3 regions of the Micromonospora sp. 067-2 genome follow, and region 1 is predicted to be linked to each of the others. Evidence: riboswitches for the same ligand, from Rfam matches in the RefSeq annotation. Region 1 holds a riboswitch; each other region holds the start of a gene.
What was found. A riboswitch is a leader RNA that binds a small molecule or an ion and turns the genes downstream of it on or off. The one in region 1 is predicted to bind cyclic di-AMP.
Positions count from the first base shown of each region.

Region 2: it holds a riboswitch for cyclic di-AMP, as region 1 does, so the genes downstream of both, ACLJN9_RS15495 (C39 family peptidase) here and ACLJN9_RS06365 (coiled-coil domain-containing protein) in region 1, are expected to answer to the same signal.
Region 3: it holds a riboswitch for cyclic di-AMP, as region 1 does, so the genes downstream of both, ACLJN9_RS11750 (coiled-coil domain-containing protein) here and ACLJN9_RS06365 (coiled-coil domain-containing protein) in region 1, are expected to answer to the same signal.

Region 1 is NZ_JAJPWB010000002.1:578,189-585,151, forward strand. It holds gene ACLJN9_RS06340 (heavy metal translocating P-type ATPase) at 1-1,408, opposite strand, end outside; gene ACLJN9_RS06345 (hypothetical protein) at 1,421-2,314, opposite strand; gene ACLJN9_RS06350 (heavy-metal-associated domain-containing protein) at 2,331-2,543, opposite strand; gene ACLJN9_RS06355 (metal-sensitive transcriptional regulator) at 2,672-2,968, shown strand; gene ACLJN9_RS06360 (YibE/F family protein) at 3,288-4,661, shown strand; cyclic di-AMP (ydaO/yuaA leader) riboswitch at 4,828-4,959, shown strand; gene ACLJN9_RS06365 (coiled-coil domain-containing protein) at 4,963-5,982, shown strand; gene ACLJN9_RS06370 (carbonic anhydrase) at 6,040-6,756, opposite strand; gene ACLJN9_RS06375 (helix-turn-helix transcriptional regulator) at 6,957-6,963, shown strand, end outside.
Region 2 is NZ_JAJPWB010000006.1:43,353-50,315, reverse strand. It holds gene pseI (pseudaminic acid synthase) at 1-313, opposite strand, end outside; gene ACLJN9_RS15515 (glycosyltransferase family 2 protein) at 445-1,629, opposite strand; gene ACLJN9_RS15510 (acyltransferase family protein) at 1,939-3,144, shown strand; gene ACLJN9_RS15505 (hypothetical protein) at 3,228-3,674, shown strand; gene ACLJN9_RS15500 (hypothetical protein) at 3,810-4,577, shown strand; cyclic di-AMP (ydaO/yuaA leader) riboswitch at 4,863-5,004, shown strand; gene ACLJN9_RS15495 (C39 family peptidase) at 5,238-6,092, shown strand; gene ACLJN9_RS15490 (alpha/beta fold hydrolase) at 6,259-6,963, shown strand, end outside.
Region 3 is NZ_JAJPWB010000004.1:420,595-427,557, reverse strand. It holds gene ACLJN9_RS11765 (PfkB family carbohydrate kinase) at 1-730, opposite strand, end outside; gene ACLJN9_RS11760 (SRPBCC family protein) at 917-1,384, shown strand; gene ACLJN9_RS11755 (hypothetical protein) at 1,392-1,907, opposite strand; gene ACLJN9_RS11750 (coiled-coil domain-containing protein) at 2,028-3,047, opposite strand; cyclic di-AMP (ydaO/yuaA leader) riboswitch at 3,104-3,235, opposite strand; gene ACLJN9_RS11745 (cation diffusion facilitator family transporter) at 3,376-4,293, opposite strand; gene ACLJN9_RS11740 (HelD family protein) at 4,399-6,516, opposite strand; gene ACLJN9_RS11735 (alpha/beta fold hydrolase) at 6,624-6,963, opposite strand, start outside.

The DNA.
Region 1 (6,963 bases):
CGAGCCGGAGCAGCTCGACGCTGTCCTCGCCGCTCGCCGGCACCACGTCCACCAGGGTCATCCGGCCGGTCGTCACGGTGCCGGTCTTGTCCAGCACGACGGTGTCCACCCGCCGGGTCGACTCCAGCACCTCCGGCCCCTTGATCAGCACGCCGAGCTGGGCGCCGCGCCCGGTGCCGACCAGGAGAGCGGTCGGCGTGGCCAGCCCGAGCGCGCACGGGCACGCGATGATCAGCACCGCGACCGCGGCGGTGAAGGCGGCCGTCGGGCCGGCCCCGGTGCCGAGCCACCAGCCGAGGGTGCCCACCGCGAGGGTGATGACGATCGGCACGAAGACGCCGGAGATCCGGTCGGCCAGCCGCTGCACGGCGGCCTTGCCGCTCTGCGCCTGCTCGACGAGGTCGGCCATCCGGGCGAGCTGGGTGTCCGCGCCGACCCGGGTGGCGGTGACGACCAGCCGGCCACCGGCGTTGATCGTCGCACCCACCACGCCATCCCCCGGGCCGACCTCGACCGGCACCGACTCACCGGTGAGCATGCTGGCGTCGACGGCCGAGGTGCCCTCGTCGACCACCCCGTCGGTGGCGATCTTCTCGCCGGGGCGGACCACGAAGCGGTCCCCGACGGTGAGCCGGTCCACCGGCATCAGGGTCTCCACCCCGTCGCGCAGCACCGCAACCTCCCTGGCGCCGAGGTCGAGCAGGGAGCGCAGGGCGGCACCGGCGGTTCGCTTGGATCGGGCCTCGAAATATCGGCCGGCCAGGAGAAACACCGTCACCCCGGCGGCCGCCTCCAGGTAGATGGTGCCCGCGCCGTCGGTGCGGGTGATGTCGAAGCGGAACGGGTGCGTCATCCCGGGCATCCCGGCGTCGCCGAGGAAGAGCGCCCAGAGCGACCAGCCGAACGCGGCGAGCGTGCCGAGCGACACCAGCGTGTCCATGGTCGCCGCGCCATGCCGCAGGTTGGTCCAGGCCGCCCGGTGGAAGGGCAGCCCGCCCCACACCACCACCGGAGCGGCCAGGGTCAGCGACAGCCACTGCCAGTAGTCGAACTGCCAGGCCGGGACCATGGCCAGCACGACCACCGGCACGCTGAGTGCCCCCGACACCCACAGCCGGGTACGCGGGCCGCGCAGCACGTCCACCGGCTCCTCGGTGGTGGCTGGCGGGGACGGCAGCGCGGCCGTGTACCCGGTCTTGCGTACGGTCTCGACAAGCTCGTCCGGCGTGATGCCGTCGGCGTACCGGACGGTGGCCTTCTCGGTGGCGTAGTTGACGGTGGCGGCGACCCCGTCCAACCGGTTCAGTTTCTTCTCGATCCGGGCGGCGCAGGCGGCGCAGGTCATCCCGCCGATGGCGAGTTCGATCCGGTTCGGCGCCTCGGGCAGCGGTCTGTTGGTGGGGGTCATCGTCCGGTCCCGTCAGTTGTGCCCGTGCGCGCCGGCCACGACGGTGAACTCGGCGGTGTGCACCGCCGCGCCGTGCCGGAAGTCGAGGTAGAGCCGATAGCTGCCGGCCGAGGGCACCTCGGCGACGAAGGTCACGGCCGGGCCGGGAGGCGTCCGCCCGTCTCCGGCCGTTCCGTCCGGGTGCACGTGCAGGTACGCCAGGTCGCCCCGGCGCAGCGCCACCAGGTGCCCGTACGCACCCAGGTAGGGCTCCAGGTCGGTGACCGGCTGCCCGTCCCTGCTGATGGTCAGGGTGAGCGGTGCGGTGCGCCCGGGCTGCGGCGCGCCGGTCAGGGTGACGGTGTAACCGTCGACGGTCGTGCTGGTCGCCGGGGCGGGCAGTGGCCGTTCGGTCAGCACTCCGGGGACGGTCACGTCCACACCGAGGGTGAGCGGCTCACCCCCGGTCGGGGTGAAGTCGGCGAACGCCCGCCACTGCCCCGGACCGGTCAGCGGGGTGGCGACCCGCCAGGTGCCGTCCGACGCCAGCTCGGGGTGCACGTGGCGGAAGCCGGAGAGGTCCCGCCGGGCGACGACGAGGTGCATCCGCTTATCGTGCGCCACCTCGTATCCGGTCACCGGCCGTCCGTCGGGGCCGCCGATCCGGAAGGCGAACTCGCCGACCGGCGCGGCGACCGGTTCGAGGGTGTAGCCCTGGTCGGAGACGAGCAGGCCACCGGGCGACCGGTCGGCCGTCTCGTCGTGCTCCCCGTGGCCCGCGGGACCCTCCCCGTGGGCGGCCCCGCCGCCGTGTCGACTCTCGGCGACCGGGGCGGAGGGTCCGGTCACGTGGCCGATCCCGTACGCCGTGCCGAAGATCCCCGCGAGGCCGAGGGCGAACCCGCCGAGTCTGGTCACCGTGTTCATGTCGGCCTCCCGGTGATCAGGCGCCGGCGAGGTCGTAGCCGGCCTCGTCGACGGCGGCCCGGACGGTCTCCACGTCCAGCGGCCGGTCGCTGGCGACGGTGACCCGGCCGGTGGCCAGGTCGACCTGGACGTCGCTCACTCCCGCGATGGCGCCGACCTCGGCGCTGACCGCCGTGACGCAGTGCCCACAGGTCATGCCCCGCACCTGGTACGTCGTGGTGTTGACCATCGAACTGTTCTCCCTCCGTCGGCGCCGGGCCTGTGGCGTCAGGCCCCGCGCCCGTTACCGGTACCCGGTGGGGGTATCCGCCGGGACGACCGTACCATACCCCCTGGGGGTACGCTATCCTGGTCGTCATGACCGCACCCACCCCCATTCGCGGATACACCGCCAGCAAGGATCAGCTGCTCACGCGGCTCCGCCGCGTCGAGGGGCAGGTTCGGGGCATCGAGAAGATGGTCGACGACGACCGCTACTGCATCGACGTGCTCACCCAGATCTCCGCGATCCAGGCCGCGCTGGACAAGGTGGCGTTGGGCCTGCTCGACGGGCACGCCCGGCACTGCATGCACGAGGGGGCCGCCGAGGGCCGCGCCGACGAGATGGCCACCGAGATGATGGCGGCCGTCGGCAGGCTGATGAAGCGCGGCTGAACGCGCCAGCGCCGGTCGTCACGCCACCCCGGCACGCGGCCGCGCGGAGCGGTCGACCGCACGACACTCCGGCACGACCTGCGTCCACGGGTCCCGGTGGTTAGCATTCCCCACGATGACCCTCCGGAGTTTGCCGCACGGTCGAGCGTCGCCACGACACGGCGTCGCCTCCGACCGATCGAGCCGGGCACTCACCGTCCGTGGTCCCGCCGTCGCCCTCCAGCGCTCCGCCGTGCCTGTCGTCGCATTCCCACGGCGGCGGTGAACCGACCGGCCCGCCGGCACGTACCCCGCACCGGATCGTCGAGGAGTCTCCGCATTGGGTTCCGACCACAGCCATTCCGCTCCGTCCGCCCCACCCCGGGTGCGACGGATCCTCATCGCGACGGTGGTGCCGCTCTTCGTCGCCACCGTGCTCGCCGCGGTGGTGCTCTGGCCGCGTGACGGGTCACCCCAGACCACCGGTGGCACGGACGTGCCGCGGTACCACGGCACGGTGACCCGGGTGGTCACCGAGCCGTGCCCGCCGACGCCCAGCCCCGAAGGCACTCCGGATGTCGGGGCCGGACGGTGCGGCACCGTGGACGTCCGGATGACCGACGGGCCTGCCGCCGGCCGGCAGGTGCAGACGCCGGTGCCGGACGGCCCCGGGGCACCGCGGGTCGACGTCGGCGACAAGGTCGTCCTGGTCGAACTGACCGACCCCGCCGATCCCGCCAGCAGCACCTGGAACATCGCCGAGCACCAGCGCGGCACGCCACTGGTCTGGCTGGCGGTGGTCTTCGCCGCCGCGATCATCGCGTTCGGCCGGTGGCGGGGCCTCGCCGCGCTGGCCGGCCTGGCCGCCAGCTTCGCCATCCTGCTCGCCTTCGTGCTGCCGGGGATCGCCGCCGGGCAGTCACCGCTGCTCGTGGCGGTGGTCGGTGCCGCCCTGATCATGTTCGTGGTGCTCTACCTGACGCACGGTGTCACCGCGCAGACCTCGGTCGCGGTCCTCGGCACCCTGGGCAGCCTGGTGCTGACCGGCGTGCTCGCCACCATCGCCACCGCCGCCACCCACCTCACCGGCTTCGGCAGCGACGACGCCACCACCCTGTCGATGTTCCAGGCCAACGTGGACCTGCACGGTCTGCTGCTCGCCGGGATCATCATCGGCTCGCTCGGGGTGCTCGACGACGTGACCGTCACCCAGGCGGCCACCGTCACCGAGCTGGCGAACGCCAACCCCGGGCTGACCCGCTTGCAGCTCTACCGGGCGGCCACCCGCGTCGGCCGGGCGCACATCGCCTCCACCGTCAACACCATCGTGCTGGCGTACGCGGGCGCCTCGCTACCGCTGCTGCTCCTGCTCACCGCCGACACGCGGCCCATCGGCCAGATCCTGACCAGCGAGTTCCTCGCGCAGGAGATCGTCCGCAGTGCGGTCGCCACGCTCGGCCTGATCGCCGCCGTACCGCTGACCACCGGACTCGCCGCGCTGGTGACCGCCGCCGGGCGGCCGGATACCGCTCCGAGGGCCGACCCGCCCGATGGACGACCCAGGCCGGATCGCGCGGAAGCGCTGGCCGCCCTCAGCTCCCCCCGCACCGGTCGAACCGACGAGACCGGACCGGACCCGACGCGGACCGGACCCCCATCCAGCGCCACCGACCGGTGGCCCGAGCCGGACAGGAGCACGGATACGGCATGGTGACACTCCTCAGTGTGACGAGGTGGGGCACCCGCCCTGAGAACCGCGTCACTGGTCACTCAACGCCATGGCGAAATGACGCTTTTAGTCGGCATCTGGACGTAGCTCAGCCGGTCGACTCTCGGGTAACCTCGCTGCCGGTCACCGCTGAAGGCGCGACGCAGCGTCTGCGGTGCCGCCGCCCAATCGCCAGCCGGCGAGCCGGGGACCCAGGCACGTGGGGTGAATCCGCGTCAGCGGTAGGGGCCACTTCCGCCCCGAACCCGTCAGCTAACCCGGTCGGCGGTCGACGGAAGGGAATATTGTGACGGCACCCCTACGCCGCTGGTTGACACCCGTGGTGGCCGTGATCGCCGCACTGACCGTGCTCGCCGGCCCTCTCCCCGCGCACGCCGCCCCGGCGACCCCCACGCCATCCGGGCACGAGGAGGACGGCGAACCGACGCTGCTCAACGACGTCATCGAGAAGGCCAACCGCGACTACTCCTCCGCCAAGTCCAAGCTGGACAGCTCCAAGAAGCGGCAGCTCGAGCGGGCGCAGGAGGTCGACCGGGCCAAGGCAGACCTGGACAAGCTGGCTCCCCAGGTCGGGCAGATCGCCGCCCAGTCGTACCGGACCGGCCGGATCGGTGCGATCGCGATGTTGCTGGAGAGCGACGCCCCCGACACGTTCGTCCAACGGGCCGCGGCGCTCGACGAGATGAACATGGTCAATGAGAAGAAGCTCGCCGAGGTCAACGCGGTGAAGACCCTCGCCGAGCAGGCCAAGCTGGCCCTCGACGCGGAGGTCCGCGAGCAGCAGAAGCAGACCGCCTTGATGGCGAAGGAGAAGCGTGACGCCGACAAGGCGCTCGCGCTGGTCGGCGGCAAGGGCTTCACCGGCGGGTTGGTGTCGGCGACCTCGCCGGTCGCCCGGGTCGGCCCGGGCCGCAGCGCCGACGGTGACTGGAAGTCCGAGTCGTGCAGCGAGAAGGACCCCACCACCTCCGGCTGCGTCACGCCGCGCACCCTGCACGCGTACAAGGAGGTCAAGCGGGCCGGCTTCAACCGGTTCGTCGGCTGCTTCCGCTCCGGCGGCCCCTGGGAGCACCCGAAGGGCCGCGCCTGCGACTGGTCGCTGCAGAAGAGCGGCTTCGCCCCGTGGCACAACGAGGACACCCGGACGTACGGCAACAACGTGGCCGCGTTCCTCATCCGTAACGCCGATCGGCTCGGCATCTACTACGTGATCTGGAACCGGCAGATCTGGTTCCCGGCCACCGGCTGGAAGTCGTACAGCGGGCCGTCGAACCACACCGACCACGTACACATGTCGCTGCTCTGAACCGCAGATCTCCCCGTCGAGGGCCGTCCCGCGTCGCGGGGCGGCCCTCGACGCGTCTCAGGCGGCGGCCGACCCGTCGGGTCCGGTCGGTACGTCCAGCGTCGCGGCACCCGCCGGCACGGCGGTCACCGGGCGGACCACCCCGGCGGCCAGACGGTACGACAGCCCCACCACCGCGCACCGGCCCTGCGCCACCTCGGCAGCCAGCACGGGCGACCGGGCGAGCAGCGTCTCGACGGTCTGCGCGATGTGAATGTCGACGATGCCGTCGATGTCGTCCACCCCCTCGGCCTCGGCACGGCGCAGGCTGGGCAGCACGGCGTCGACCACGGCGCGCAGGTGCCCCGGGGGCGAGGTGCCGGTGATGGCCGCCTCCCGGGCCGCCTGGACCGCGCCGCACGAGTCGTGGCCGAGCACCACCACCAGCGGGGTGCCGAGCACTGTCACCGCGTACTCCACACTTCCCAGCACCTCGGGGCCCGCGGTGTGCCCGGCCGTACGGACCACGAAGAGGTCGCCCAGCCCTCGGTCGAAGATGATCTCGGCGGCCAACCGGGAGTCGGAGCAGCCGACGATCACCGCGAACGGGTGCTGTCCGTCGGCCACCGCCGTCCGGTGCCCGGCGTCCTGGTTGGGGTGGTGCGGGGAGCCGCTGACGAAGCGTTGGTTGCCGGCGGCCAGCTCGGCGTACGCCCGGGCCGGCTCGGTGAGCGTCGGCGCCCCGTCGGTCCGCTGCGCGTCCGGCTGCCCGCCGGACGTCCCGGGACGACTCATCCCACACCTCGTTTTCTGCGTCAGGCCTGCTCAACCGGCTCCTAGGCCGAGCCGGGGGCGGGCGGTGGCTCGGCTCCACGCTCACACGCACCACAAGTTGCGTCAAGATATGCGTGAGTTAGATTTCATACGTCGGCCCCTCCGCGCGTCCTCCGGCGACGCGCGGCGGCAGGGCGGGCAACCGGGAAGGCGGCCCCAGGATGGCGA
Region 2 (6,963 bases), on a different contig from region 1:
GGGCCCGCTCGAAGATCGCGGCGTGCCACTCGTACGGGGTGTGGGCCCGCTCGTAGAGGCGGTACAGGTTCTCCCCGCCCCACAGCTCGTGCCCGCTGGAGATGCGGAACGCAGGGGTGTCGACGTCGATGGTGATCGTGTCCGGCCGGTACGTCTGGAGTTTGAGGGCGTGTGCCCCGCTCTCGGCCACCGCGTCGACGATGGCCAGCGCCCGGTCCAGGTCGCCGTTGTGGTTACCGGACATCTCCGCGACCACGAAGGGCCGCTCGCCGGCACCTACCGCGTGCGGTCCGATCTTGATTGTCGCCGTCATTCCGACCTCTGCTCAATCTACGCCCGCACCGAGGTGCGGTGGTGCTGTCGTCGTCCGCCCTGCGGGCGGAGGACCTGGAAAACCAGGGTGCCGGAAGCCGACCCGGCTCCCGGCGTGGCGTGCGGTGGATGTCACGGCAGGCGGCGCCCGGCCAGCGCGTCGATCCGGTCCGCCTCCGCGTCTGCGGCGGCGCGTCCGTCGCCCGTCGCGGTCGTCTGGTCGGCCGGTCGCGCCGGGTCATCGCCGGTGCGGGCTGGCCCGGCACCGTTGTCCGCGCCCCCCGCCGGGCCAGTGCGCCGCAGCCGGCCAGCGACCCGATGCGCCTGGCGCAGCGCCGAGTACGCCAGGTAGTCACCGCGACCGACCAGGCGGTGCTTGAGCCCGGCCACGCCCGGCGGGACCGCGTAGCCACCGGCGGGCAGGTAGCGGCGGTGCTGCTCGGCCACCCGGTGGAAGAAGGCCCGGCGCAGGTGCGGGTGCAGCCGATCGTCGTTGCCGACCACCACCAACAGGTGGCTGATCATCAGCTCGAACAGTTCGGCCTGCAACTGCTGGTCCGGATGCCGCCGCTGAACCCAGTCCATCAGCCGCTCGTACTGGGCGAACGCGTCGAAGTGCCGGCCGCTGCGGGTGGAGGTGATCGCACCCTGCCGACCCTGCCGGTACAGGTAGCAGACCTGATCGAGGACGGAGATCTTCTCCGCGCCGATCAGCAGCGGGTGGCTGAACGGGATGTCCTCGTACCAGCCGGGAAAGAACCGCAGCTCCAGCTCGTCCAGGAAGGCGCGGCGGATCACCTTGTTCCACGCCGTGTGCTGGACGCGCAGCAGCTGCGGCTGGTCGGCCAGGCGGGCCACGCCCGGCATCCCGCGCAGCAGGTGACTGCTGCCGTCGACCTCGCGCCGGCCGTCCTCGTGCACCCGCAGGTGGTCCAGCATCAGCACGTCGGGCTGGTGCTGCCGCAGCCGGTCCAGCACCGCCGCGATGGTCCCCGGCGGCAGCCAGTCGTCGCTGTCGACGAACCAGACGTACCGACCGGTGGCGACGTCGAGGCCGGCGTTGCGGGCCAGGCCCAGGCCCACGTTCTTGCTCAGGTGGACGACGCTGACCCCGTCGCGGCCACCGGCGTACGACCGCAGCATCGCCCCGCAGCCGTCCGGGGAGGCGTCATCGACGGCGATCAGCTCGACCGAGCCCGCCTCGCCCGCCGGTACGTCGGCCCGAATCGACTCCAGGCACTGGTACAGGTATGCCTCGACGCCGTACACGGGCACGACGATGCTCAGCAGCGGTGCGGGCGTCGGCTCATTGACCACGCCGCCACCTTCGACGATCCGGGTGACCGGCCCCGGAACCTGACGTGGCCGACGAAGGTGGAGTCCCTGAACTTGCGCGGAGCGGGAGGTTAACGCCAGCCCACCGACCGGCACCGACGCTGGGCGCTCGCGCCGGCCTGCGCACGTCCGGCAGCTTTGGGACACGTCCGGTTGAGCCTGGAGTGACCCGGTAGTGTGCCCCGGTGCGGCCCCGCCAGGCCGTCGTGGGCGTCGCCGTCGCGTCGTCCGGCGCCGTGCCGAGGAGAAGACACACGTGCTGGTGATCCTTCGCAGCGCCGGGACCCCGGCGTGACGAGCGCCGTCGCCGAACCGGCGGCCCGGCCCGCGTCCACCGCCGCCCGGTTACCGTCGCTGACGGGGTTGCGCTGGATCGCCGCGTTGCTGGTCTTCGGCTTCCACGCCGCCACCATGCGGATCATCAACGAGCCCGACTACAAGACGTGGATCGACACGCTGTTCACCCTCGGCCTGTCCGGGGTGCAGTTCTTCTTCATTCTCAGTGGCTTCGTACTGGTCTGGTCGGCCCGCCCCGGGGACTCCCGGCGGACCTTCTGGCGGCGTCGGGTCGCCAAGATCTATCCGAACCACCTGGTGCTGTGGGCGGCGGCGCTGCTGGTCGCCTGGTGGTTCGCCGACCCGGTGCTGCCCGCCGCCGCGCTGGAGAACCTGCTGCTGCTGCAGGCCTGGGATCCCCGGCCCGGTTGGTTCTACAGCATCAACACGGTGAGCTGGTCGCTGTCCTGCGAGATCTTCTTCTACCTCTGCCTGCCGTTGGCGCTGCCATTGCTGCGCCGGGCCCGGCCGGCGGTGCTCTGGACGCTGGTCGTCGCGATGCCGCTGCTGATCCTCGCGCTCTGGCCGGCCCAGCACCTGGTGCCCGAGGTGAGCCGCTGGTGGTTCACCCAGGTCTTCCCGCCGGTGCGGTCACTGGAGTTCTGGTTGGGCGCGGTGGCGGCCGAGCTGATGCGCCGCGGCCTCTGGCGGGGACCGGGGCTGACCGGAGCCAGCGTGATCTTCGTGGCCACCTGGTTCGCCGCCACCCAGTGGATCCGCGCCGAGCTGTGGACCACCCTGCTCGCGGTGGCGTACCTGCTGGTGATCACCGCCGCCGCGGACGCCGACGTGCGCGGGCTGCGCTCGCCGTGGCGGTCCCGTCCGCTGGTGTGGCTCGGCGAGGTCTCGTTCGCCTTCTACCTGGTGCACGTCCTGGTGATGACGACCGTTCTGCGCTCCGGCGGGAACTGGGGGACCGGCTTCGGCGGCTGGCGCGGCCCGGCGGCCGTGCTCGGATTCCTGCTGGTGAACCTGCTCCTCGCCGGGTTGCTGCACCGTTTCGTCGAGACGCCGCTGATGCGCCGGCTCGCGCCGCGTCGCCCGGCACGCCCGGCGGCCGTTCCCCGACAGCGGACCGGCGACGCCGAGGTGACTCGCGACGCGGGGGCAGACGAGACGGGCGCACCTGGCGACCGCCCGGCCTACGTCGACTCGCGCTGACACCGTCCACCCTGGTCGGCGCGGCGCGGGCCGACACGCCCGTCGTCGATGCGCCCACTCGACCACGGCGGTAGCGTGGAAACGTGCTTCCGGTCGCGCTCACCTGTCCGCTGTGGTGGGTGGCGCGCTGGGCGACACGTGTGCTGACCAGCCTCGCCGTCGTGGCCGCCCTGGCGCTCGGCGCGGGCACGTCGCCCGCCGGGCTGCCAACGCCGGCCGCAATCACCAGCGGGTCGTCCGCCGTCACCGCCGGGTCGTCGACGTTCACCGCCGGGCCGTCGACGTTCACCGCCGGGCCGACCACGTCGACGTGCCGTGCCGTGCCGGTCGACGGCCTCGTGCACCCGGCGGCCGACGAAGGCGCCGCCGGGCAGGCCGGCCCGACGCGGTCGACCGATGGGCAGGCGACACCCCCCGGCGCCCAGGCCGTCCGCGCTGGCACCGAACCGGCGCACGCCGTCGACTCCGACCGGCTGCCCCGCAGCGACGGCCCGGTCAGCCGGGCGTCCCGGGCCCCACCCGGGCGCTGAGCCACCGGGACGAACGTCCCGCCCGCCGCGCCTGTCGACCTCTTCGTTCCGCGCTCGCCGACCCGTGACCCCGCTGTGGTCGCCGGTGGCCCGTTGGCGGATCCCATCGCATCGCTTCCTCCCGAGGTGCACACCATGGAGACCGTCGTCTTCTACCAGTTCCTGACCGAGGTGCCGCGGGCCGCCGCCATCTGGTCCGCCCTGTTCCTGCTCGCGCTGACCATGCTCGTCGTGCTGGTCGCCCGCCCCGAGCACGAACGGCCGGCCATCGACGCCGCCCCGGCGCCCACCGCCCGGGAGGCGGCCGCCGCCGAGGCCGCCGACCTGCGCCGGTACGCCGAGGAGGTGGCCGTCGCGGCCGCCGGGGCGGCGCAGACCGCCCGGCGGCGGCGTGCCGACTGGCTGACCGCTCAGGAGCAGGTGGAGAGCACGTGGGCCGGGTACGACGAGGCGGACGCCGCCGCGCGTCGCTTCGCCGGCGCGGGTGCGCTACCGACTCCGCGTACGCCCAACACCCCGGCGGAGTACGCCGCCCGGGAGCGTTACCTGCATCGTGCGGCGATGGCGGCGCACTGGCGCGGAGACCTGTCCATGCGGCAGCTCGGTGAGGTGTTCGGGCACCGGCACGGCTGGGATCCCCGCCTGCATCCGGTGGAGCAGGAGGTGCTGCTCAGCCGGGCCGTCCGGGACGCGAGGCTGGCCGACCACCGAGCCGCCGCCGGGCGGGAGCGGTCGGCGTGGCGGGACGCGGAACTGGCCGCGTGCTCGGCCCGGACGCTCGCCGAGGAGGCGTACGCGGCGGCGGCCCGGCTGCGGCCGGATCCGGTGCCGGCTCGTGGAACGAGAACCGCGACGCTCCGTCCGACGGTCAGCACGTGGTGGCGGCCGGCCCGGATTGGCTGAGTCTCGAATTAGTATGTGAGCCCGGTCACGCCTGCTCGAAATCGGTCGCGCAGCGCGAATGACGGGATTGTTCCCGCGAATTCGGCACCGTTGCCGACGGCCTGTCCGGTTCCCGCCCGCAGGCGCCGTCGTAACCGGTTGTCCCATCGAGTCACGTCAGTGGCAGTACGCGCAGAAATCGCTGCACCAGCTCGGGTTTACGCAGGTGAACCTTGCTTGGCAGGGTGCGAGTCGACCAGTAGTGTCGTCCCGTCTGGCGCGGTTACCGTTCGCAAGAGGCGACGCCGCGCCGACCCGCTCAATCGTGATGAACGAACCGGGGACCCATCAGCAAGTCCGGGGTGAATCCGCGAGCCACGGCCCGCGGTAGGGCGATCTTCCCGCCCGAATCCGTCAGCTAACCCGGTAGGCGGTGTCGGAAGGAGCTCCCTCCTCGTGCAGCAACTCTCCACCCCTCGGTTGTTCCCCCGCCTCCACGGCGCCGCGGTGCCCCCGCTCATCTGTCCGGTGACGGTGAGCTGACCCCCCCGGGTCACCGCCCCTCCGCCCGGCCGCGCCGGGCGTTCCCCTGAGCGGTTCATCAGCCGCGGACCACTGTCCGCGCGTTGGCGCCTGCCCGGATACCGGTCCGGCCCCGGTGTGCCGCTCTCCCCCTGATCCGTGGAGGACCCCGTGAAGCACACCCTCAAGCGTCAGCTCCGCCGCCTCAGCACCGAGCGTCCGTACCAGATCGTCGCTGCCGCCGTCGCGGCCCTCGCCGTCGCGACGACCACCGGCACCCTGCTTGCCGGCACCGATGACGCCACGGCGAGCCAGCACACCACGACCACGGCCGCCGAGATGCGCAGCGGCACCGTTGCCTCCCGTGGCGAGGCGCGTGTCGCAACCCCCTCGGGCAGCGCCGCGGCGACCACCGTGGCGCCCGCGCCGGCCACCAGCGCCGCGTCGCCCGCCGCCAAGGCCAGCAGCAACCCGGATCTGACCCGTAAGCCGCAGCCGCCGAAGCCGCCCGCCACCAAGGTGCTCGACTACGACTACGAGGCGCAGAACACCTTCTACAACTGCGGTCCGGCGGCCACCCGCAACGCCCTCAGCGCCACCGGCATCGATCGCACCCAGGATGAGCTGGCCGTTGAGCTGGGCACCACCGAGATGGGCACCAACTCGGCCCTGGACACGACGCGGGCGCTGAACGACGAGGTCAAGGGCTCTCCGTACCGGACACGGATGTTCGACGGCGCGCCCAGCTCCGCCCAGATGGACCAGCTCCAGGCCGACGTGGTCCGGGCGATCACCGACGGTCGCGGCGTGGTCGCCAACGTCGTCGGGGACGCCACCGACACCGACGGTGGCTGGCACTCCTACGGAGGCGGTCACTACATCGCGGTGGTGGGTTACAAGGACAGCGGCCGGACCGTGCGGATCGCCGACTCGGCGAACGCGGCCGACCCGGCGTACTGGGTCACCACGATCGACCTGGCGAACTGGATCGCCAGTCGGGGTTACTCCGCCTGACCCGGGCGCAGACGCCGCGGGCGCCGTCCCCCCACGAGGGGCCGGCGCCCGCGGCGTTCCCGGAGATGCGATCGGTGGCTGACGACGCCGTACGGGGCCTGGTGGCGGGACTTCGTCGCCGGTGACGACGCTCGTACCGCCCGGCGAACCGTGGGAGACTGCGGCCGTGGTGGACGATCCAGGTGGTCGAGCAGGTCGCGGACCGGTTCTGTTGCTGCTGCACGGAATGGGGGCGACCGGGAAAGTCTGGCTGCCCTGGGTTCCCCTGTTGGAGCGGAACTGGCCTGGGCGGTGGCTGGCACCTGACCTCGCGGGTCACGGCTGGTCGGCACCGCTGCCGTCGTACTCCTTCCACGGCCTTGCGGAGCGGATCGGCCACGGCCTGGCCGCGGACGACCGCGTCGTCGTGCTCGGGCACTCCCTGGGCGGGGTGGTCGGCCTGGCGCTGGCAGCCCGCGCCGCCGGCACGCCGGTGGACGCGGTGGTCGGGTTGGGTATCAAGGCGGTCTGGTCACCCGACGAGTTGACCCGCGCCGCCGACCTCGCGGCCCGCCCGGTCAGCTGGTTCGCCAGCCGCGCCGAGGCGGCTCGCCGCTACCTACGGGTCTCGGGGCTCACCGGCCTGATCCCGCCGGATGACCCCGTGGTGGACGCCGGGCTGCGCCAGGTCGACGGCCGGTGGCGGCTGGCCATGGACCCGACCGCGTTCGCCGTCGGCGAGCCCGACCTCGCCGGGCTGCTGGCGGCGACGGACGCGCCGGTGGTGCTGGCCCGGGGCGAGCACGACCCGATGGTCACTGACGCGCAGCTCACAGAGTTCGGCGTACCGGTCGCCACGCTGCCCGGGCTCGGGCACAACGCGCACGTGGAG
Region 3 (6,963 bases), on a different contig from region 1:
CGCCGGCACCGCGCGGGTCGGCTGCCTCCAGGCGGGGCATCTGCACCTCGAACAGCTCTCCGTCGAGAAGAGCCAGCGCCGGCCTGTCGGCCCGGCTCACCACCACGGTCTCGGCACCGGCGGCGTGCAGGTCGTCCATCACCCGGCTCAGCTCCGCGCTGTCCTCGCTGCGGGCGCGGCCGTCGCGGATCAGCTCCTCGTGGCTCACCTTGAGGAAGAACACTCCGCTCTCCAGCACCGCGTCGAGGTGGTCGCCGGAGAGGTCGACCACCACCCGGCCGCCGTTGGCGCCGAGGTCGGCGGCGAAGCGCCGGTACAGGTCGGCCGGAACGAGCCACGGCGCGTTGGGTCCACTGAGCATGCTCACCGACGCGCGCAGACCCTCGCCGAGGGCCAGGTTGTACAACTCGTCGAGCTCGTGTCGGCTCAGAGGCTGCCCGGGTACGTCGACGATCTCCAGCCGGGAGCCGTCCCGACGGTCGTGCACGTATCCACCACTGCCGGAGTCGCGGACCACCGCCCTGAGGTCCACCCCCTCACTGACCAGCAGCGGCTCCAGCACCTGGCCGATCTCGCCGCCGAGCGCGGCGCACAGCACCACGTCGACCCCGAGCGACATCACCATCCGGGCCTGCCAGACGCCCTGCCCGCCGGGGTGCAGGTGCAGCTCGGGCTGGTCGCTTGGCTGGTCGACGGTCACCGTCAGCTGCGGGGTGGGCGCGAAGACCATCACGTGCCCGCTCACCGGTCGTAACCGTCCATGCGTCCGCCCTCCGTCACAGTCGGTGATCCCCCATCAGCCGACGGTAGTGGGAACGTTGCGCGAACGCCGGGACAACAGCCCGTGTCCGTCCGGGCGTTGCCAGCCCTGCCGGCGTACGGGACGATCGGGCGACCATCGACGGCAGGAGACGGTGTGCTCAGGAGCGACACCTTCAGCTACACCGTTCAGGCCCGCTGCTCGACCGCCGACGCGGCGGCACTGCTCAGTGACCTGACCCGGCAGGGTGAGCTGCATCCGCTGATCGTCCGGGTGCGCCGGTTGCCGCCCCGGCCAGGCGCCCAGGCCAGCTACGCGATCAGCGACCGGCTGGCGACGGGGCCGGTGCGCTTCCGCACCACCTACAAGGCGGACGTGTTGATCAGCGAAAATGACGAGATCGTCATGGTGGCCCGCCAGTGGCCGGCCACCACCGTACGCAACCACACCCGGCTGCGTGCCGAGCCGGACGGCCTGGTCCGGATCGATGTCGAGATCACCCTCACCGCACCGGCACCGCTGTTCCGGTACGCGTTCCGCCAGGCCCGCGCGGCCCACCTGGCCCTGGCCACCCGCCTCGGCGCGGCCCTGGACCGCCCCGACGCCCTCCCACCTCCCGCCTGAGCCCGCACTACATCCTGGTCGCAGCGCGAACACGGCCGGTCCGGCCGGCGGCGGGTCGCGTGGCCGATCGTCGCCCCCACGGCTTGTACGTGGAGAGCACCGTCGCGATGATCATCAGGATGGTCGACACCGCCGGCGCGATCACCAGGTCGGCGCGGTCGCGGGCGGACAGTGCGGTGCTGAGCGCTCCGGCGTGCCGCAGCTTCGGGGTGAGCAGGAACAGCACCAGCCCGACCATCACGGTGGTGATCACGAGCTTGGTCAGCACCCACCGGTGGCGCAGCAGACCCCACGGGGTGAGCAGCGCGCTGGCCACGCCAACCAGCCAGGCCAACACGCTCAGGGGCGCGAACAGCACGGTTCCGACCAGCGCGGCGACCGGGTAGACGACGGCCGGGTCGGCACCACGCAGCGCCGCGACACCGAGGGTCAGCAGCACCAGGTCGGTGCCGAGCCAGCCGAGCGAGGTGACCAGGTGCAGAGTGAGCAGGGCCTTGCGGGCGGTGGGCGGTATTCGGCGCATGACGTGATGCTGCCCGCCGGGCTCGGCCGGGTCGTCCGACCGCCGGCGACATCCGCGCTACGCCCGTCGACGTAGCGGGGCCGGTGCCCCCGCGTCGAGGGAGACACCGGCCGGGGCGGGTCAGTACACCGACAGGTGCACGTGGTTGGTGTGGGCGCTGGACGGGTCGCCACCCGCCCCGCTGTACGACTTCCACCCGCTGCTGGGCAGCCAGATCTGCCGGTACCAGATCACGTACAGCACCGCGAGCCGGTCGGCGTTGCGGATGAAGTACGCGGCGAGGTTGTTCCCGTACGTCTTGTCGCCGCCGGTGGCGTTTCCGCCGAAGCCGGTCTTCTGCGCGGCGAAGTCGCAGGCCCGGCCCTTCGGGTGTTCGCCGGAGCCGCCGGAACGGTGGCAGGAGACGTACCGGGTGAAGCCGGCGGCCTTGGCCTGGTTGAGCGCGTGCAGGGTGCGCGGGGTGACGCAGCCGGTGGCCGGGGTGGGGTCGTCGATGCTGCACGACTCCGATGGCCAGGAGCCGTCGGAGTTCCGGGGCGCGGCCTGGGCGTTGGCCGCGGAGGTGCCCCGGTCGGAGTCGCCGCTGTCGGCGGTGGTCGGGGGCTGGGTGGTGGTGGCCACGGTGAGGGCCCGCTCGGCCTGGTCCTTGCGCTTGGCCATCACCGCGACCTGCTTGCGCTGTTCGCGGATCTCGCCGTCGAGGGCCAGTCGGGTGCGGTTGGCCTGGTCCTTGGCGGCGAGCAGGTCGCGCAGCACCTGGTCCTCGTTGGCGGCGACCGCGTCCAGCACGGCGGCCCGGTCCATGAAGCCCTCGGGGGTGTTGCTGTTGAGCAGCGCTGACAACGCGCCGAGTCGGCCGGTGCGGTAGGCCACCCCGGCGATCTCGCCGACCCTGCCGCTGCGTCGCGTGAGCTCGGTCTCGGTGGTCTTCAGGTTGATGCTGAGCTGCTGCTGCCGCAGTACGGAGCTGTCCAGAGCCCGCTTCGCGTCCAGGTAACCCTTGCTGGCGGCTTCCAACTGGGCCCGCAGCGCCGGGGTGCCGCCCTCCTCGTCGCCGTCGGGTGCCGCGGCGGCCCGCAGGCCGGTCGGGGGAGCGGCCGAGGCGACGCCGGCCGGCAGTGCGACGCCGAGAGCGAACATCGCGACGATCAGGGCCGCCAATCGGGCGGCAGGTGGTCGTGCTGGTGCCACTGCGCATGTCCTTCCGTCAGCCGCCGACCGGGTTAGCTGACGGGTTCGGGACGGAAGATCCCTACCGCTGACGCGGATGCACCCCAGGAACGTGGTTCCCCGGTTCGCCCACTGTGGCGATTAGGCGGCGGCCGCCACCGGCGCCGTTTGGGCGCCGCCGGGTGGGGCCGGGACCGAGCCTACCGGGGCGGATGGGACCTGTGCAGCCAATGTGACGGACGGTGCGTGCGTCATCACCACTATTTCCGACAAAACCGAGGAAATCTTCAGAAAAGTCCTACCACGCGGTCGAACCGCAGGCGCCGGAGGCCGCTCCGGGCTCGATCTGCAACGTCGCGTGCTCGATCTGGAAATCCTCGTGCAGGGCGGCACGCGCGGCGGTGAGCACCACGCCGACGTCCGCGCCGGGCGCCATGGTCAGGTGTGCGGAGGCCACCTCCATGCCGGAGGTGAGTGTCCAGACGTGCAGGTCGTGCACCTCGACCACGCCGGGCACCGCGGCCAGCCGGTCGTGCACGACGGTCACCTGCAGGTGTTCCGGGGCGGCCTGCACCAGGATGCGGACCGCGGCCCGCCCGAGCCGCCAGGTGCGCGGCAGGATGAACACGCCGATGGCGACCGCGACCAGCGGATCGGCCCACCACCAGTCGGTGACACCGATGAGCAGCGCCGCGCCGATCACGCCGAGCGAGCCGAGCAGGTCGCCGAGCACCTCCAGGTAGGCGCCCTGGAGGTTGATGCTCTCCCGGGCGCCCGCCCGGAGCAGGGCGAAGGCGGCGAGGTTGGCGAGCAGGCCGAGCGTGGCCACCGCGAGCATCGGGCCGGCCAGCACCTCGTGCGGGTCGCCGAACCGGCCGATCGCCTCGATCACGACGTAGACCGCCACGCCGGAGAGCAGGACGGCGTTGGCGAGCGCGGCGAGCACCTCGAGCCGGTAGAGCCCGAACGTGCGTTGCGGATCGCCGGTGGCCCGTCGGGTGGCGGTGATCGCGGCGAGCGCCATGCCGATGCCGAGCACGTCGGTGAACATGTGCCCGGCGTCGGAGAGCAGGGCCAGCGAGCCGGTGTGGAAGGCGGCCACCGCCTCGACCACCATCAGGGCGGCGAGCAGCCCGAACGCGGTCCAGAGCCGGCCCCGGTGCTGGTGCGCGGCGTTGGCAACCGACCCATGGTGGTGGTCATGACCTGCGCCCACGAAACAACCCTCCGCCGTACGCCGGGACCTGGTCAAACATATGCTCACATCGCTATGTATGCAACTGTAGGGCCGGCGGCCGTCTCGCGGGGCGGACCGCGCAGGTCAGCCGATCGGGTCGATGGTGGTGAGGCGCTGGGTGGCCCGCGAGAGCGCGACGTAGAGGGTGCGCACCCCGGCCCCCGGATCCGCCCGGATCTCGCTCGGGGCGACCAGCACCACCCCGTCGTACTCCATGCCCTTGGCCTCCAGGCTGGTCACCACCTGCAGTCGCGGCGCGGCGAGCGCACCGAGCCAGCCGGCGACCTCGTCGCGGCGGGGGACCGGCGTGATCACCCCGACCGTGCCCTCGACCTCGGCCAGCAGGCCGGCGGCCGCCGCCACGGTGCTGGCCGCCAACCCGGCGGGAGGCACCACCAGCTCGATCGGATCGACCCCGGTGGAGCGGACCGCGCTCGGTAGCGGCAGATCCGGGTAGAGCCGGCGGATCTCCGCCGCCGCCACCGCGAAGATCTCCGAGGAGTTGCGGTAGTTGGTGGTCAGCGTGAAGTCGTGCCGCTTGCGCCGGCCCAGCGCCTGGTCCCGGGCCTGGTCCAGCTCATCCGGGTCACCGGTCCACGCCGTCTGCGCCGGATCGCCCACCACGGTCCAGGAGGCCAACCGGCCGCGTCGGCCGACCATGCGCCACTGCATGGGCGAGACGTCCTGCGCCTCGTCCACCACCACGTGCGCGTACTCCCGGTAGTCCGCCGGACGCTCCCGCGCCGACGCCCGGGCGGCCCGCTGCCGGTCGGCGAAGGTGCTCAGTTCGCGGACCCCGCCAGAGAGCTGGTACGGGTCACGCCGCGCGCGGGCCGGTTGGGCCGGCTTGCCGAGCAGCGCGTCCAGTTCGTCCAACAGCGCCACGTCGGCGATGGTCGGCCCGGCGTCGTCCAGGCTGCGGTAGGCCTCGGTGAGCAGCCGGATCTCGGCGGTGGAGAGGATCCCGCCGGCGTAACGGCGCAGCCGGTCCGGCCGGGCCAGCCAGCCGAGCACGTGCCGGGGATGCAGCCGTGGCCACCACGCCTTGAGGAACTCCCGGAACTCCGCCCGTTCGGCGATCTCTGCCTCGAACGCCGGCTGTTCCGGCAGGCGTCCGATGCTCAGCCGCCGGGCCTGCGCCCACAGCGCGGCGAAAACCCCGTCGAAACCAGCCCGGCGCACCTCGTTGCGCCGGGCGCCCCGGTGCAGCGCGCGGTCCCGGATCCGGTCCAGTTCGGTCCGGTCCAGTCGCAGCAGCCCGCCGCGGTAGAGCAGCCGCAACTCGCCCGGCCCGCCGGGCACCGCGTCCCGGACCGCCCGCTCCAGCACCCGGCGCATCCGCAGCGAGCCCTTCACCGACGCCACCTCCGGCGGGTCGGTGCGGGTTGCGGTCATGCCCGGAAAGAGCGTGCCCAGCGAGTGCAGGGTCGCGGTGTCCTCGCCGAGCGAGGGCAGCACCGAGGCGATGTACTCGACGAAGACCGAGGACGGGCCGACCACCAGGATGCCGCCGCCGGCGTAACGGCTGCGTTCGGAGTAGAGCAGGTAGGCGGCCCGGTGCAGGGCCACCGCGGTCTTTCCGGTGCCTGGGCCGCCGGCGACGATCGTGACCCCGGAGCCGGGCGAACGGATCGCCTCGTCCTGCTCCCGCTGGATGGTCGCCACGATGTCGCGCATGCCGCGGCCGGTCGCCCGGGACAGGGTGGCCAGCAGGGCGCCGTCGCCCACCACCGTCATTCCCTCCGGTGCCGCGGTCGGGTCCAGCAGGTCGTCCTCGATGCGGGTGACCCGCTCGTTGCGGGACTGGATGGTGCGGCGGCGCACCACGCCCAGCGGCTGGGTCGGGGTGGCCTGGTAGAAGGCCGCGGCAGCCGGTGCCCGCCAGTCGACGACCAACGTCGTGGCGTCGTCGTCGCGGATGCCGAGCCGCCCGACGTGCAGTACCTGCCGGTCGCGTTGGTCCAGCCGGCCGAAGACCAGCCCCTCGTGCTCGGCATCGAGGGTGTGCCGCCGCCGCGCGGCGTGGAAGACCATCGCGTCGCGCTCGACCAGCGCGCCGAACGTGCCCACCCGGGCCATCCGGTAGCCGTCGCGCTCGGCGCTGACCGCCGACCGCCGCAACTCGGCCAGTCGGGCGTACACCCGGTCGAGGTGCCGCTGCTCGACGGCGATCTCCTGCTCCAGGGCGGTCTGGTCGGTCAACGCACGCTCCTTCTGTGTCGCCGGCAAGCGGCGCGAACCGCGCGGGCCAACCGCAGAAGGGTACGGCCCCCGGCCGGGCTGCCCGCGCCCGAGGTGCGGGAACGTGGTCAGGCACCCGCCGCGACGGCGCTCGGCGCGGGCGCGCGGGGTGTCGGCTCGGCGAGCACCCGGTGCAGCACGCCGGTCAGCGCGGCGTTCACCTCGTCCGGGCGTTCCATCATCAGCATGTGCCCGGCACCCGGGCAGACCGTCAACTCGGTGGCCGGCAGGGCGGCGGCGATCGACTCGGCGCATGGCGGCGGGGTCAGCCGGTCCCGGTCGCCGACCAGGGCGGCGGCCGGCAGGTGGGCCAGTGCGGCGAGGGTGTCCAGCCGATGCTGGGCGCCGAACGAGGCGCGGAACCCACCGATCGAGCGCAGCGAGGCGCGGGCCACCGCCGAGGTCACC